2 regions of the uncultured Candidatus Kuenenia sp. genome follow, and region 2 is predicted to be linked to the other one. Evidence: riboswitches for the same ligand, from Rfam matches in the RefSeq annotation. Region 2 holds a riboswitch; the other holds the start of a gene.
The links. Region 2 has a riboswitch for cobalamin ahead of QZT26_RS09075 (TonB-dependent receptor). Riboswitches for the same ligand answer to the same signal wherever they lie in the genome.
Positions count from the first base shown of each region.

Region 1: it holds a riboswitch for cobalamin, as region 2 does, so the genes downstream of both, QZT26_RS14555 (energy-coupling factor ABC transporter permease) here and QZT26_RS09075 (TonB-dependent receptor) in region 2, are expected to answer to the same signal.

Region 1 covers NZ_CAADGZ010000128.1:1,034-9,291, reverse strand. The annotation lists tRNA gene QZT26_RS14585 (tRNA-Arg) at 223-296, opposite strand; gene QZT26_RS14580 (hypothetical protein) at 711-1,064, shown strand; gene QZT26_RS14575 (hypothetical protein) at 1,429-2,178, shown strand; gene QZT26_RS14570 (polyphosphate polymerase domain-containing protein) at 2,320-2,994, opposite strand; gene QZT26_RS14565 (hypothetical protein) at 2,999-3,445, opposite strand; gene QZT26_RS14560 (hypothetical protein) at 3,715-3,939, opposite strand; cobalamin riboswitch at 4,420-4,637, shown strand; gene QZT26_RS14555 (energy-coupling factor ABC transporter permease) at 4,779-5,549, shown strand; gene QZT26_RS14550 (hypothetical protein) at 5,533-5,895, shown strand; gene cbiQ (cobalt ECF transporter T component CbiQ) at 5,984-6,772, shown strand; gene QZT26_RS14540 (ATP-binding cassette domain-containing protein) at 6,766-7,641, shown strand; gene cobD (threonine-phosphate decarboxylase CobD) at 7,892-8,258, shown strand, end outside.
Region 2 covers NZ_CAADGZ010000049.1:11,475-19,732, forward strand. The annotation lists gene QZT26_RS09065 (hypothetical protein) at 325-651, shown strand; gene QZT26_RS09070 (carbohydrate porin) at 658-1,335, shown strand; cobalamin riboswitch at 1,627-1,846, shown strand; gene QZT26_RS09075 (TonB-dependent receptor) at 1,877-4,069, shown strand; gene QZT26_RS09080 (DUF4430 domain-containing protein) at 4,133-4,519, shown strand; gene QZT26_RS09085 (cobaltochelatase subunit CobN) at 4,516-8,258, shown strand, end outside.

The sequences.
Region 1 (8,258 bases), on a different contig from region 2:
GTAATTAAAATCTTTTTGGTTGCGGCTATGCTGCGTTGTGAGATAGGTATAAAATCTCAATCTTGGTATTGTTAAGAAAATAATATATATCCGCGCTCTTTAATTTATGAATCAATTCCGATGCCGTTCATCTATGATAAAACACCTCAGCTTATTTGGTATGCATTTTATGGGGCAAAACACAAACGGGTATAGAAAAGACTATCGCTCGTTAAGTAAAAACGCGCCCAGGAGGACTTGAACCTCCAACCTCCGGATTCGTAGTCCGTGACTCTATCCAATTGAGCTATGGGCGCAAAATCTTAAAGGCTTTAAAAAACTGCAACAATATCATTTGCGATATTTACAGCATTTACATCAAAATCGTGAGTGTTTTGAGCCAAATGGCTATAAGTTTTATATTCGAATGTTTTGTCAAGTTTGTCGTATTTAGTAAATAACGTATGGTTTGGAAATTTTATAAGAAACGTTCGTTTTAGTCAAGAAGCATTTCAACAAGCTTGAAAGTCAAAAGGGAGCTATTTACCGTTGGAAAAGCAATAGTGGAGATACTGTAGAATTAGAAAAGATTTTATAATCCTACATTTTTAGAAGTACGATTTTTTAAATCTAAAATCTAGAATCGTAAATTCGAAAAGGAGGTTTTGCAGGCAGCAATAAACGTTGAAAATCAGGCAGAACAATGATAGGATTCTAAACAGGAGACTAAAATGCCAATAACCAAAGAACTCAGTAATATCAGAAAGTTAGAAGCGGTCGGATTCCCGCACGAACAAGCCGAGGTGCTTACGGACATAATAGAGGAATCCCACGTTGACGGACAGCAGAGTTTAAAAGACTTTATCAGCAGAATGCACGAAGACACAAACAGGCAATTCGACGAGATTAATAAAAGATTCGACGGCGTTAATAAACAATTCGATGAGTTTCGCAAAGAAATGCACACAGAAATGACTACTTTGGAATGGCGCATAAAAGCCTCACACTCCGATCTTCTAATGAAAATATTCGCTATCGTCGCAGGCTGCACTAGCATTGCAGTTGCAGTCGCAAAGATATTTTAATATCTCTCCCATTGTGTTATAAACTTCGAAAATCAGGCAGAACAATGATAATATTCTAAAACTAAAGGGATTTGTCCACAACGAAAACATCTACCTAGCGCTTCGGACAAAGGCTTATCAAGCCGACCCACTTATACAGTTTTCAGCGATAGTTGCTGGCTTTATCAGCACAACCCACGCAATTGCAAAATTTTGTAACCGTTTAGTTTATGTGGTAGGTCAGAATAGAGAAAATTACCCATGCAAATAAATTTAAAGCTATTTTTTAATGAAGAACAAGAAGATTGGGCGAAATTAACACCTGAACAGAGATACATTGAAAGCTCTAAACTTTGGCCGATATATTTAGAACTTGGAGGGAGTTTTGATCCAGAACCCGATTCACAAAGCCCTTTTGACTTTCCAGAATTGCAGCGTTCGATACCTGCTTATGGGAGGCCAGGCGTGCATTTTATACGGCGGATCTGAGTTCAGTCGTGATATAGATTTTTCTATCGGGATTGATACAAAGAACATTTCAGCTATAAAAAAGGCACTGAAATGTTTGAAAGCTGAAACCATATTTGTACCGCCACTGGGCAAACAAGTACTCAGACGAGGTCATGCATGCCATTTCCGTTGCAATGCAGAAGGGGTAGAAGGCTTGCGCATTGATATGATGGCTAAAATGCGAGGCTGTTCCGATTTTGAGCAATTATGGGAGAGAAGGTCCATTGTGAAGTTGCCGGAGATTGGTGAGATGGGTATTCTTTCACTACCGGATTTAATTCAGGCTAAAAAGACGCAGCGCGAAAAGGACTGGCCCATGATTCGCCGTCTCATTGAAACCGACGTCACGCAGGGTTATAGAAAAGCCGGGAAAGAAAAGATTATTTTCTGGCTCATGGAATGCAGGACTCCTGTTTTACTCATGGAAATAGCAAGGAAAAATGCTGCATTATGTAAAAATCTTATACCTACCCGGTCACTGCTTAAAGCAGTATTAAACCAAAACGTGGAAGAAATTGAATCTCTCCTCATACAAGAAGAAAGTGCCGAAAGGAAAAAAGATCGGGAATATTGGCTGCCATTAAAAAAGGAATTGGAGCAATGGCGCCTTGGCCGTAAATCATAACTTTAATTCTGTGTTAAAACAATACAGATGATGCCTGTCTCACCCCGGAATCATATTTGTAAAGTTGCAGGACATTTATGATGCCTTCAACATATTTTGAAAAACCCTGCCGCTGGAGATTGAAATGCCGGATAAGATCGATCATCCATAAGGGTACCTGCATGGTGTAGCACTTGAGTTCCAGTATGACGTTGCATTCTGGGCAAAAAGCGTTTCGTCATCCAGCGAAACCACTTTATTCTCATCCTGAATAATACAATATCCCCCTGCCGGCTGATATCTCAGGTCGGTGTCGAACGTTACCCTCGCATATTCATTCACATTGGATACATATGCCTTCCTCCAATATTGAGACAACATTTTAGGCGTTGCATTATAGAAATATGCCGTCTTCAGGAAATGCGTTTTGGACGAATTCGGGTCAAAGTCTTTTTCTTCACACGATGAATAATCCAGGTCTTCAAACATCCTGCGCCAGTTTTCATCATAAAGAGGCGCCCTGTATTTGTTGACAATATCCCCGGTCTTCTCTTTCACTTCAAGAAAACAGCGATACTTTTTGGAATTGAGGTACGAACGAATCCTCAGATGAAGTCTTCTGTTACATTTGTCCAGCCTTTGCATAAGAAATAAATAATCTGGAGTATCAAAATGCAGATTGTTTATGCAATAAAAACCATTATCAGCATTTGAAGAATATTTGTAGGGAGAACAATAAATAGAAGCAAAACGCGAAATGGGTTCTATCATTTCTTTTGGAATGACAAATTTCAACTCGTATCGCCTCCGGATGGTCAGCGCTGTCTCTTCAATCATATATTTAGAACTCTATTTGCCCTAAGTCCGGGGAAAGATAATTTCGAATAGGGAGTCTGGTTAATTGCCCTGAGATATCCAGGTATTCAAGGTACTTTGTGTAAATTTCATATTGCCATTGCTTAATGAGGATGTCCGTTTTAACAATGCTTTCCTGCATATCGAGCAGCATTAGCGGATCGATGCCTTCTGTTTCCATATATTTTTTTAGTGCTGATTCCGTGCCGCCCGTTGTTTTTTCTTCCATGAGCACATCATACTGCCGAAATATGTTGTTCATTTCCCCGGAAAGTAATCGCACATTTTCTCCCAAAGACCTTTTTAGTTCTTCATGCTCGCCCTTTACAGATAAAAATTGAAGTTTTCTGCGATTGACATCCATGCGGTTGGAATGAATGAAGGGGAGGTTTATACCTACTCCAAAAGAAATTGAACACCGATTTTCACACACACATAAACCATCATAATACACCCCTTAAAGTCGTCTGTATTTGAAGGCTGCAGAGCGGAGAAATTATCTTGCCCTTACCTTGTAAACTCATATTACAAAATAGTCTATGCCTTGTATTTCCTTTTCATCCTTTTCATCCTTTTCCGTTTTATATGATAGGCGTAATCAAGGCGATTGCCCTGCACCATATCACAGAGTGTAATGAGCGCAAAGATTTTACAATAGTCATGAAGAACCTTTTCAAGCATATTTTTTGAAGAGGGAAGGTTTTAAAGATTAAACCGCAACATGCCGTCAAAATAACTGGTTTGTCCGAATGGGGAAAAATACAGGATAACTGCAATAACACAAAAACCAATAACGCCGCCTGTCGCAATAGTATACCCTTTGACTACTACAGAAATACCTGCCGCGAGGCTTGCAAACATGAAGATAATATCTCTTGGGTCTCTGAAATTGGTTCTGAACCAAACAATTGCCAATGCGCCAAGCATACCGGGCCCCTTGCAAGGCTGTCCCCTATCGCCTGCATAACAGTTGCCGCCACTACGGAACTGAGTATGAGCACCTGAACAAAATTTCTTGAGTAGGAAAGCCCCCGAAAGGTCTTCTCATAGGTAATTGCAATTAAGGTTGAAAACACAAACTAAAGGAGTACGGCATAAATGACTGATGTTGGCGTGGTATTGCCTGAATGTAGTTGTAATTTTGAAATATCTAACATTTTTAATGGTTCTCATTATTTGCGGAAAATAGTTTATCCATTTGACTTTACGAAATATATACAGTTACCGTATGCATATCAATAGAATATATGAGCAAATATAAGGGTTTTGCATGGTTACCATTAACGCTGCAATTGATAAAATGCATGGTTTACAGTGAAGCGTTTTATTTTCCATTTGACAAATTTGACTTGCTCAAAGTAGAATCCCGAAAGTCTTTCGTGCATCAGACCGCTCTTTTATTTATTATTACTATGTTCGATTACAGGTGATTTCTCATTATTGCAGAAATAAAAAGGGAATCCATGCCGCAAAACAGAATTTGCGACGAGGAGCGGACCCGCCGCTGTAACCGGGGACGAACGTCACAACGCCACTGGAAAAGTCGCTTAAACGGCTTTCCGGGAAGGAGTGACCAGTAGAACGATCCGGGAGCCAGAAGACCTGCCTGTAATTGCTTCACGAAATCTTCGATGGTAAAGAAGGTGAAGTTTTTGAGTGTAATTATTTTCATGAGAATAGGCGGCAAGCCTATTTTTTCGATAAAATAGAAAACCCATATCTTCAACATTGAAGGTATGGGTTTTTTTGTTTTACGGGAGAAAGTTTTGAAAAGTACAAAAATGTTTCTGTTAAATATAACGGTTTTTTTGCTCGTGTTCCTTGTTTCCGATAAGGCTGCATATGCAATGCACATTACAGAAGGAATTCTGCCCACAGAATGGGCAGTAACATTGTTTGCCGTCTCGATTCCTTTTTTAGGTATTGGGATTTACCAGGTGAAACGGAAGAAAAGAGAGATGCATAGTTACCTGCCGTTAGTTGGCATGCTGGGAGCGGCAGTATTCGTTTTTTCGTGCTTCCCCGTTCCCGTCGTAGCATTAAACGGAATGGCAACTTCCCATCCATGCGGCACAGGCATGAGTGCTATTTTGCTGGGACCTTTTGTCAGTGTACTGATAGCGGGCATTGCCTTGCTTATTCAAGCCTTGTTTTTGGCGCATGGCGGGTTAACAACGCTGGGCGGGAATATATTTTCCATGGGTATTTTAGGCTCTTTCTCCGGATTTTTTGCGTTCAAAATAACCCGGCGCTGCGGCATGCCATTATTTTGGTGCGGCTTCTTTGCAGGTGTAATTTCTGATTTATTTACTTATTTGGGTACCTCTATTGAACTGGGATTGCTCGTAATAAATAATGGTGGGTCTTTCTTCAGGGCGACTGCAGAAATATTTGGCGTCTTTATGATGACCTCACAGGGGGTCTTATGTATTGTGGAAGGCGTGGTTGTTGGATTTATTCTGGTTTTTATAGAAAAAAGAAGGCCGGATATTTTGGTTCAACTTGGGATGATAAAGAAAAATGCAAAACCTGTTTAAATTTACCGTGTATATCGTTTTTTTACTTTATTTGGCCGGTATGGTTTCATTTTTATCTGCGGCGCATGCAGATAATTTTGAGATGATTCGTGTAACCGAACATGAAAATCAGGCAAAAGCCACTGAAATAACAGGAACAATCCATTCAGTTGAAGGTGAAGGTGCGTGGACCGGAATTGATGTGAGCATAGTAGGAAAATATGCCAGCCAGTATGGACGTCCACCCCGTGATCCTTACATTAATACTGATCAGGGGGATTTGCTCCTGTTTGTATTCACACTTGCCGGTGTAATAGGAGGCTTTGTTATAGGGTTTAACGCCAGAAAGATATTTTATGAGAAATAATGTAGTATCTTAAGAGGTAATGCCTCAGACCGGCAAAAAGGATTTTAACCACAGAGCAGAGAAAGTTTTTTAGAGAAGGCGTCTCATTATGGGATTTTTTCATCTCACATTTACAGACAGGTATGCCCGGAGAGATAACTGGTTGACGAGGATCGATGTAAGGGTCAAGTTGATCTACATCTTATCAATGCTGGCAATAAATATATGGGCAAAAAATGTTTTTGTGTCTCTCTCTTTTCTTTTCATATCGTTCGTTTTTCTGCTTACACTGAAAATTTCTCCTCTGGCAATAATAAAAAAGATGGTATTGCCATTATTATTTGCGGTTATGATGCTAGTGGTCAAGGGATTGCATGAAGGACAAGAGGAATGGGTTTCTTTTTCCATTGGGGGATATATCATGTCCTTAAAGAAAGAAGGTCTTCTTGGCGGACTGCAAACTGGAGGCAAAATACTCGGGGGGATTTCTCTGGTGATTTTATTTGCCTTCACTACAACAATGAGTCGGCTAAATGCAGGACTTAAATGGTTTCGTATGCCGGATACCGTTCTGGAACTTATGTCTTTTATGTATCGGTACATTTTCCAATTATTGGATGAAGTGTCTGCAATCTGGTTTGCGCAAAAGGCGCGTTTAGGGCATGCCTCATGGTTAAAAGCAATAAAATCCCTCGGGATTTTGGGTGGAATGCTTATTATCCGTGCCGTTGAAAGGGCGGAGCGCACTTCTGAGGCGATGTATGCACGGGGCTATAAGGGAGGATGTATATTAACCTGCCATTTAAAGCCCTTGGGTAAAAATGAATATATTTATTTCTCAGGGATGACCCTCTTTCTCCCCTTTCTTCTCTATGCGGGGAATATACGGATATGGTAATACTTCAGGCTAAAAATATCCGGTATAAATATTCGGACGGGACACTTGCCCTTGGCGGGGTATGTTTGGATATTGAAAAAGGTGCATTTTGGGCAATTCTTGGGCCAAACGGGTCTGGGAAAACCACCTTATTAAAACATTTCAACGGTTTATTGAAAATACAAGAGGGGGAGGTTCTTTTAGACGGAAGACCGTTACGGAAGTATCCTTCCCGTGAGATAGTTCAACGCGTAGGTATTGTGTTTCAGGATCCGAATGATCAGTTGTTTGCTCAAACAGTACGGGAAGACGTGGCATTCGGGCCTATGAATTTAGGGCTTTCAAAAGAAGAAATTGAGCGGAGGGTGGAAGAGGCATTGATGTTAGTGAATATGCGACACTGTGCAGATAAGTTTGTTGGGTATTTAAGCTATGGACAGAAAAAAAGGATTTGCATTGCCGGGGTGCTCGCAATGAGGCCGGAAATTCTTTTACTAGACGAACCCACGAGCGGTTTAGACCCAGCCGGAGTAACACAACTTATGAGGCTGCTTCAGAGACTTAACCATGAATGTGGGATTACCATTATTATGGCAACAAATGTGGTAGATGTTGTGCCTGTTTACATGAGCAGGATGGCCGTTATGTATGAGGGAAATATTGTGTGTGAAGGCACGCCGGAAAACGTTTTCTCGAAAACAGAGAAATTGGAGAAGATGTATCTCGAATTGCCTCAAATAGCGCAACTTATGAGGCTGTTAAGGGATAAAGATTACATTTCAATGGCAAATTTACCCCTTACCATTGGTGAGGCAAGAAAATTTTTGGTACAAAAACTAAATGGGAGTCATACGGCAAAATCAGCCGCATTGAATATTTCAGAAGAGTAGTTTAAATGGCAGACATTTTCAGGTGAAAATACTTTTTATCCGCAGATATGGTGAAATACGAAACAAATTCTAATGACAAAATGATTCGAAATTCTAAACAAATGCCTCTTTCGTCTCTCGCATTTCGTGCTTCATATTTGTTGTGTGTTTTGAATTTTATGTCTTGTTATTCGGATTTGTTTCGTATTTCGTACTTCGAATTTCGTATTTTTTAAAAGCAGAGTTTCAGGCATAGAATCCGGAGTGTAATATGTTTAAGGGTCATGGCGGATATAGAGAGCATACAAATGTACATACCAAAAACGCTGTTCTTGATTTCAGCGCGAACATTAATCCACTCGGATATCCGGAAGGCGTGCACAAAACAGTTTTCGAAAATTTCGACGATATATTGCATTATCCCGATATTGATTGCTACAGTCTGAAAAAATATATAGCGCGGAAAATAGCGCATTCCGCCAACGAGATTGTTGTAGGAAATGGCTCTACGGAATTATTTTATCTGGCGCCCCGCGCTTTAAAACCTGTAAAAGGAATTATCCTGCAACCGTCTTTCAGTGAATTTCCAGAGGCTTTAAAATGCAGCGGCACGGAAGTAGTCCCGTATGCCCTCAATG
Region 2 (8,258 bases):
GAGATTTCAAACTGTTCATGTAACGACAAGGCACGCTTTGCCGCTACATTGTTGAAAATCGCCGAAGTCCTTATTAAGAATAGATACTTTAAAAACGCTCGTTCCCAGGCTTCGCAGACTGGGACAAATGAACCTTGTTGTCTCAAAAGTGGGGGCAACTTATCACATTTTGCCTATTTTATGCTTAATTTATTACTGTTTTTCTATTAAAGAGGGAAATTCATATCGTGAAATAGGATAGAATTGCCCATTTGACCCAGTCTGTCCGGCTTGGAAACGTAATTGCATTGGAAGCCCCGCTTCCATAGGGAAATAAGACTACAAATGAAGTGTTTGCTAATTATGCCAATGATTATTGTTGTGCCTATTTTTTATGGTCATGCCGAACCATTAGAAGCAATAAAATCGATATCAATGTCAGAAAAAAAAGAAGAAACAGACGGGATAGATATTTTCGATTGGCCGAAAAAGCAGGATAATCAAGCCGCACAGGAAAAGCGTGTTATCCGCCTCCCCGAAAAGGAAGAAACACAAAAACCTGTAGAAGAAACATATCCCACTGAAGAAAAACGATTTCAAATAGGGCTTAGTAGTACGGCTATTGTTCCGCAGATTTTAAGTGGCGGCGAGAAACGGGCGTTTTTCCCGTAAGGCTCGCTGGATTTATTTTTTCTCTACAAACTCTCAGATCTCACAACATTATTTCTGGATTTAGAGGCAATTGGAGGAAACGGGCCTGATGAACATGCCGACAGCCTTTCCGGTCTCAATGATGATGCTGGGGCATTTCGGTACAATAACGGTACCGATCGCTTATCCGTTCGGGAGATGTGGTTTGAGACAAAATTGTTCGGACAACAGGTAAGCCTTGTGGCAGGAAAGATAGATCTGACAAACTACTTTGACAGCAATGCCGTAGCCAATGATGAGACAACCATGTTTATAACCAGCGCCTTTGTAAATAATCTTGCATTAGAAGTGCCGCATAACGGCCCCGGTGCAGTATCTATTTACGAGATGGAAAACGGCCTGAATTTCCGGTTAGGACTGCAAAGTGCAGATAGTGACAATATGGGACTGGGGATAGGAAAGGGCTTCTACGGAATAGGAGAGGTTGGTTTACACTCCGATAGCCTTTTTGGAAGAGAAGGCAATTATCGCCTTTGGTTTAAAATCAATGGAGACCGGTTCCCATGCGCGAAAAAGACAGCGCAGCTTTTGCCTTTGGTTATTCAAAAGCAGATGATGGGATTAAAGAATCTGCAACCGAGATATACTACCGTTTTGTCCTTAACAGGCACATTGCCATTACGCCACTATTTCAGGCCGTTTTAACCCCGACGGATTAATGGATACTGCTGTTGTGACCTTATTTGGCATACGAACACAAATCGAGTTTTAGTGTCTTTTCAGTAACTTCTTTGCACACTTCCATTCGTCAGTGCGTGCTTTTTGGCAAAATATTTAACTGTTCCTTCTGCTGTCGGCTTGTAGTTGGCAATTGGCAGTCGGCAATTAACAATTGTGAAATTGCCTACTGAGGACTGAGGATTGCCGATTGAGGGCTGAGGGCTGGCAAATGAGCATTTTTACCTTATAACAAAGAAAGGGGGGAAAATTTATGTATTAATATTTAAAAATAATAATTTGTATTTGTGTGCAAGGTGCCAGGGAATCCCCTCTCATCGATTTTGAGCAACGGGAGCTGCCCCGCAACTGTAACCGGAGACGAAATCCGCATAATGTCACTGTAAAGCCGTTTAAATTAATGGACGGCTTTTCGGGAAGGCGCGGAAAGTAGGATGACCCGAAAGCCAGGAGACCTGTCTTGCACAACTTCTCATACTATTTTTTCGAGGGAAAAAGGAGAACACGAGTGAAGCATTTGCTAATCATAGTAACAGGTATTTTAGCGCTTGCCTTTTATCAATACCCAGGCGTATCGGCAGCAGGGGAATCAATTCCTGTTTTAAAAGAAGAAAGGGAAACAAATAACATAATACTTCTCAAATGGGCGGAGAAATCGAGGAATCAGGCTACACAAGAAAAGCTTATTATCCGTATCCCGGGAAAGGAAGAGATACCTGGAGTAATAGAAGAAGCATATCCTGCCAATGAATTCAAATCAATTGAAACGTTTCAAAAACAACCGGACAATGTGAAAAATATCCCGGAGGAGCCTGAGGTATACCCTTTGCCGGTTGATGAAAAGATACCGCCATCCCATACCACAATACCTTCGCCGGAAACGCCTAAAGACCCACCGCCAAAGGATGGAAAAGACAGGCAATGTGAAGATGCTAATGATACGGAAGATACCGTAATAACACCGACACGGACGAAACAGTTGAGAAAAAATGTCGGCAGTTCCCTATCGATTATTACACAAAAAGACATTGAGAATAGCAAGTCGCCGCTGTTGCTTGATGTTTTGCGTCAGGCGCCTGGGATTGAAGTTACAAGAACTCAGGGGATAGGCGGTGCTACAAACTTGTTCATAAGGGGGGCGTCAGCCGCGCATACCCTCGTATTTGTTGATGGTGTTCAGATGAATAGTCCCACATCCGGGGCATTTAATTTTGCGAATCTTTCTACGGACAACATTGAGAGAGTAGAAATTCTGCGCGGACCTCAAAGCACCCTGTATGGCTCTGAAGCGATTGGCGGTGTTGTTAATATTATTACAAAAAAAGGGGCAGGCGATAACAAAGTTACCCTTGGAACCGAGTACGGGATGCGCGATACCCACAGGCATACGGCGAATGCTTCAGGCGGAAATGAAAGATTTGATTATTCTACAGGCGCTTCATGGCTGAAAACACAGGGAATATCAGCAGCCAGCAGCGGGAGCGAAAATGATGGCTATGAAAATGTTACCGGTTCTGCACGGCTGGGATGGAATTTCCTGGATAACGGGAGGGTTGATGCAACCATAAGGGGGTCTCACTCGGATTTTGAATATGATGCGTTTGTATATGGTGTTGGTGCGGTTGACGACCCTGACAGACGCCAAACTACAGACGAGGTTCTTTTCTCTGCGAAGGCCAGCAAGACTTTTTTTGATATATGGACTCCCTCATTTCTCATCTCAGTTAACGATACAGAACTAAAAGGCTTTGATCCCACGGATGAGTCGGGCAGATTTCGCATTCCTACAAGGGTCTGGCGGGCAGAACATCAATCAGACTTTTTACTCTTTGACGTAAATACGATAACACTCGGTTACGAATATGAAGTGTTGGAAGGTAAAAACGAGGGTAAGTATGACGGGCAAACCTACCGGAACAATGCGGTTTTTCTGCAAAACCAAATAGAATTGTTTGAGTCGTTGCACTGGACAATCGGATTACGCCACGACGACTTTAGCACATTCGGATCTCATCTTACGTATAGAACAACGGCGTCTTATAACATGGAGGAAATTGGCGCCAGACTACATGGTTCATGGGGAAAGGGATTTCGGGCGCCAAGTTTGAATGAACTGATTTACCCATACTACGGGAATCCGCACCTGCGTCCGGAAGAAAGCAATGGATGGGATTTCGGTGTTGAAAAAGAGATTCTCAAAGACACACTAACCATCGACGTCACCTACTTTGAAAATAACTTTAAAAACCTTATCACTGCCACTGTGCAGCCCGATGGCAGCTACCTGGCAGAAAACGCAGCCAGGGCAGAGTCACAGGGCATCGAAACCATTCTAACCTATAGACCATTTACCATCCTTTCATTTACCGGAACGTACACGTATACAGAAACCAGGGACAGAGAAACAGGTCGGCAACTACCCCGCAGACCTGAGAACAGGGCAACGTTTGGGCTTAACACCAATCCCATTGAGAAATTAAATATAAACGTAACAGGGATAATGGTAAGGGACAGAATAGACAGCAATGGAACGAAGATGGATAACTACTGGACGGTCAATCAGGCGACTCGCTATGACGTCACAAAGTTTATGGCTGCTTATGTCAGGTTCGAAAACCTTTTTGATTATGACTACGAAGAGGTAACTGGCTTTGGTTCCCTCGGTTTTACAGCGTACGGGGGAGTGGAATTCAGGTTTTAAAATACGGGAATGTAAAAAGAACCGTTTGTTTAATGGATATTAAGATAAGGAGGAGCAGCAACTATGAAACACTTAAGTAGAATGTTAGGAATGTTTGTTATTTTTGTGCTTTTACCCGCAACGTTCGGCGCTAACCAGAGCATAACGGTAGAAATTGATTATGGAGGGTTACAGCAAAGCCGTAAAGTAGAAACAAAATGGAAACAGGGCATTACTGTATTAGAAGCGCTTCAATCTGTTGCAAAGATTGAAACAAAACAATCTGGCGAATTCATTTTTGTTAATTCTATTGACGGTGTTGAAGGGCAAAGGGGGGATATGGCGTGGTATTACGACATTAATGGTAAACGCGCAACGTCTCTTGCCTATAAACGTATTCTCAATGAAGGAGATCGTATGAGATGGGAATATACTAAAGATGTTTGTTCTCCGCGAAGGAGTGAACAATGAAAAAATGTGTGATGATAATCGTATTTACCGTGTTTGTTCTCTATCTTCCTTTTTCTCTCGCGGAAGAAACCAAACCGGTAAAATACACTTTTCTTGTAGGAAACTACCTTACGCCTACGGTCGTTAAAGTGATAAAAGGCATCTGGACAAAATATCCATCTTTGAAAAGCCAGGTAAATTTTGAACTTGTCAGTAAGACCGATTTAGATGCTGACTTTAATCCCCACGAGATAGAGGGCTCCGACATCATTGTTATTGATATCATGGGTATACGGATTTCAACTTCAACACAATCGGGTTTTGATGGTGAGGTAATCCGGAAGGCTATTTCCAATGGAGCGCGTATATTGCCAATTAACAAATCGGCAGGATTAGGTAAGGAGTACATTGAACTGGGGTTTACTTATGATGAAGAGTTTCGTTCGTATTTTGATTGCGGAGGGATTGAAAATTTTCAGAATATGGTACTATTCTCCCTGGCAAAATATGCCAATATTTCTGAAATTAAACCGGCGTCATTCATGAAACGGCTGAAAAACGGTTACTACCACCGCCACATTTCGCAGGAGATGTATTTTGAAACGTTTGAGGAGTACGAAGGCTGGTATAAAAAATCTGGCTATTTCAAAGAAAATGCGCCATGGATCGCAGTTCTGACGTACTCCTCTTTTTGCGAACAAAACCAAAACGGAGTAGAAGATGACATAATTCGCAAACTTGAAGAAAAAGGATTTAATGCATTTGTAGCGTTCGGTTACCCCGAGGGGTCAGTCGCTGAAAAACTATTAGTCGATGACAGAGGGAATTCAAGGGTTTCCGGTATACTTTCTTTTTTATTTCGTTTTTCAGATTTTAAGGCTACGGATTCGCTAGAGAAATGCGGAGTACCGGTAATCAACCTGATTACCGTTTATGGAAAAGACGGAAAAACGTGGGAGAATGACCCTGAAGGTTTGAGTTCTTTGGAGGTAAGCTGGCAGTTGGGTATTCCTGAAATTGCCGGTCTTATTCAGCCTACAGTCGTATCATATCGTATCCGTGAAAAGGATGATGCAACAGGGTTTTTTATCGAACAACGAAAGCCCATACCGGAGCGTATTGACCGGGCGGTTAATCGCATAAAGGCATGGATCCGTTTACAAAGAAAAAACAACTCCGATAAAAAGGTGGCGATATTTTACTGGAACTATCCGCCGGGGAAGCAACATATCGGTGCAAGTTATCTTAACGTATTTGCCAGCATTGCGAATGTGTTGAAAAAGATGGAGGAGTGTGGATACGACGTCGGTACTGAAGCAATTGATCCCGAAATACTCCTCTCAAATTCTCTTAAATACGGGAGAAATGTCGGGAATTGGGCGCCAGGCGAACTTGAAGAGATGGTAGAAAACGGGAAATGTGTATTGCTGCCTCTGGCGGAGTACCAAAAGTGGGAGAGGAATTTATCTGTGAATTTTATGAAAGACGTCAATAAGGATTGGGGAACGGTTGAAGAATCCAATGTGATGATGTGGACTGACCCGAAGCAAGAGAAAAAATATATGGTTATTCCTGCAATACAACGTGGAAACGTTGTCATCCTCCCGCAGCCGGTAAGAGGCTGGCTGCAAGATAAGGAAGCCATGTATCATAGCAAAGATCTGTCTCCACACCATCAGTATCTGGGCGCCTATTTATGGCTGAAACATGGTTTTGGCGCTGACGCAGTCATCCATTTCGGCACGCATGGTACACATGAATGGCTGCCTGGAAAAAGCAACGGCCTCTCCGGTGACGACCCGCCGGAGGCATTGATTCAGGATTTGCCGGTAATATATCCTTATATCGTAGATGATGTCGGCGAGGGACTTATAGCAAAACGGCGGGGTGCTGCGGTTGTGATAGATCATATGATACCTCCGCTAAAAAAAGGAGGACTTTACCATGAATATGCCGGGCTTGAAGAACTGATCGGCGATCATGACCGGGCGCTTGGACAGGATGCCGCACTTGCAAGGCAATACATGGAAAATATCATAAAAAAGATTAAAGAGCTGGGAATCGAGAAAGACATAGAAATTGGTGAGTGCCTGAATATTGATACCCATAGTGATGTCCAGCATAAGTTTGATCATGAAGTCATTCATAAAATAGGAGAGTATCTTCAGGAATTGAAGCAGCTTAATATGCCTTACGGACTACATACATTTGGCCATGTACCTGATAAGTCGCTTCGTTTCTCTACTATTCAGGCGATAAAGGAGGTAGTCAAAGATATTCCTGCCGATGAATTGGACAAAAATATTCAGGAAGGGGCAAGGCGGGAATTGTCAAGTATAATCAAGGCCATGAATGGACAATATATACCAACGGGAACGGGAAATGACCCCGTAAGAAATCCAGATTCTTTGCCAACTGGGAAAAATTTTTATGCCTTTAATCCGGATAAAATCCCGAAAAAAGAGGCATGGCAGGTGAGCGTCAAGCTGACACAGGAACTCCTCGATAATTATCTGGCAAAAAATGACGGAAAATATCCCGAAAAACTTTCATTCGTTATCTGGGGCACGGAAACGATACGCCATGAAGGTGTGCTGGAATCTCAGATCCTTTACCTGTTAGGGGTTGAACCTATCTGGAATGAATGGGGGAAGGTGACAGGCATTAAAATCATTCCCAAAGAAAGGCTGGGGCGTCCGAGAATTGATATAGTCGTTTCTTCTGCTGCAGAGGAGATGTTTGGACAGTTGACACAATACATTGATCAGGCCGTTCAAATGGTAAAAAGGCTTGACGAAAAGGATAACTATGTACAACAACATATCAAGGAAGTAACCGATAAACTGATCCGAAAGGGTTGGCCACAAAAAAAGGCGGAACAATATGCAGCAATTCGAATATTTGATGAGGCTCCCGGAAGGTATGATTTGAATGTATCACGAATCGCAAGTGCAAGCGGAACATGGGAAGATAGCTCCGTTTTAGGACAGGAATATCTGAAACGGATGAGCTATGGGTACGGAAACGGCCTGTGGGGAGAACCGATGGAAGATGTCTATAAAATGGTGTTAAGCGGAACAAGGATGGTTGTGCACAGCCGCTCTACCAATCTTTACGGAACCTTTGATAACGACGATTTTTTTATGTATGCGGGCGGATTAGCCGCAGCAGTCAGGGAACTGGATGGAAAGTCGCCCGGTCTGGTTGTCGCTAATATGATGAATCCGGCTAAACCTGAAATAACGTCCATCGACAGGATGATGGGTATGGAACTGCGGTCACGCTATTGGAATCCGGAATGGGTTGAAGGAATGAAGAAGGAGGGTTTTGAAGGGGCAAACAAGATGGCTGAATTTATTGAAAACATGTGGGGCTGGCAGGTTACCGTACCAGAGACAATAGACGCTGCCCGTTGGGAAGAGACGTTTGAGGTCTATGTCGAGGATAAATACGGAATGGATTTAAAGGAATTTTTCAATAAGAAAAACCCTTATGCGTATCAAGCCCTTACGGCCAGAATGCTGGAGACTATACGAAAAGAATACTGGCAGCCGACGGAAAAAGTCGAACAAACCCTGGCGAAGGAATATGCAAAAACAGTAGTAGAACACGGCGTGGCATGTTGCGAAAACACATGCAATAATCCGGCCTTTCAGCAATACGCAACGGATATTCTAAATACCCCAGGCCTTGTAAATCCAGATGCCTTGATTCAGTATGCAGAAATTTTAAAGGTAGCTACCGGTAAGTTACTGAACGA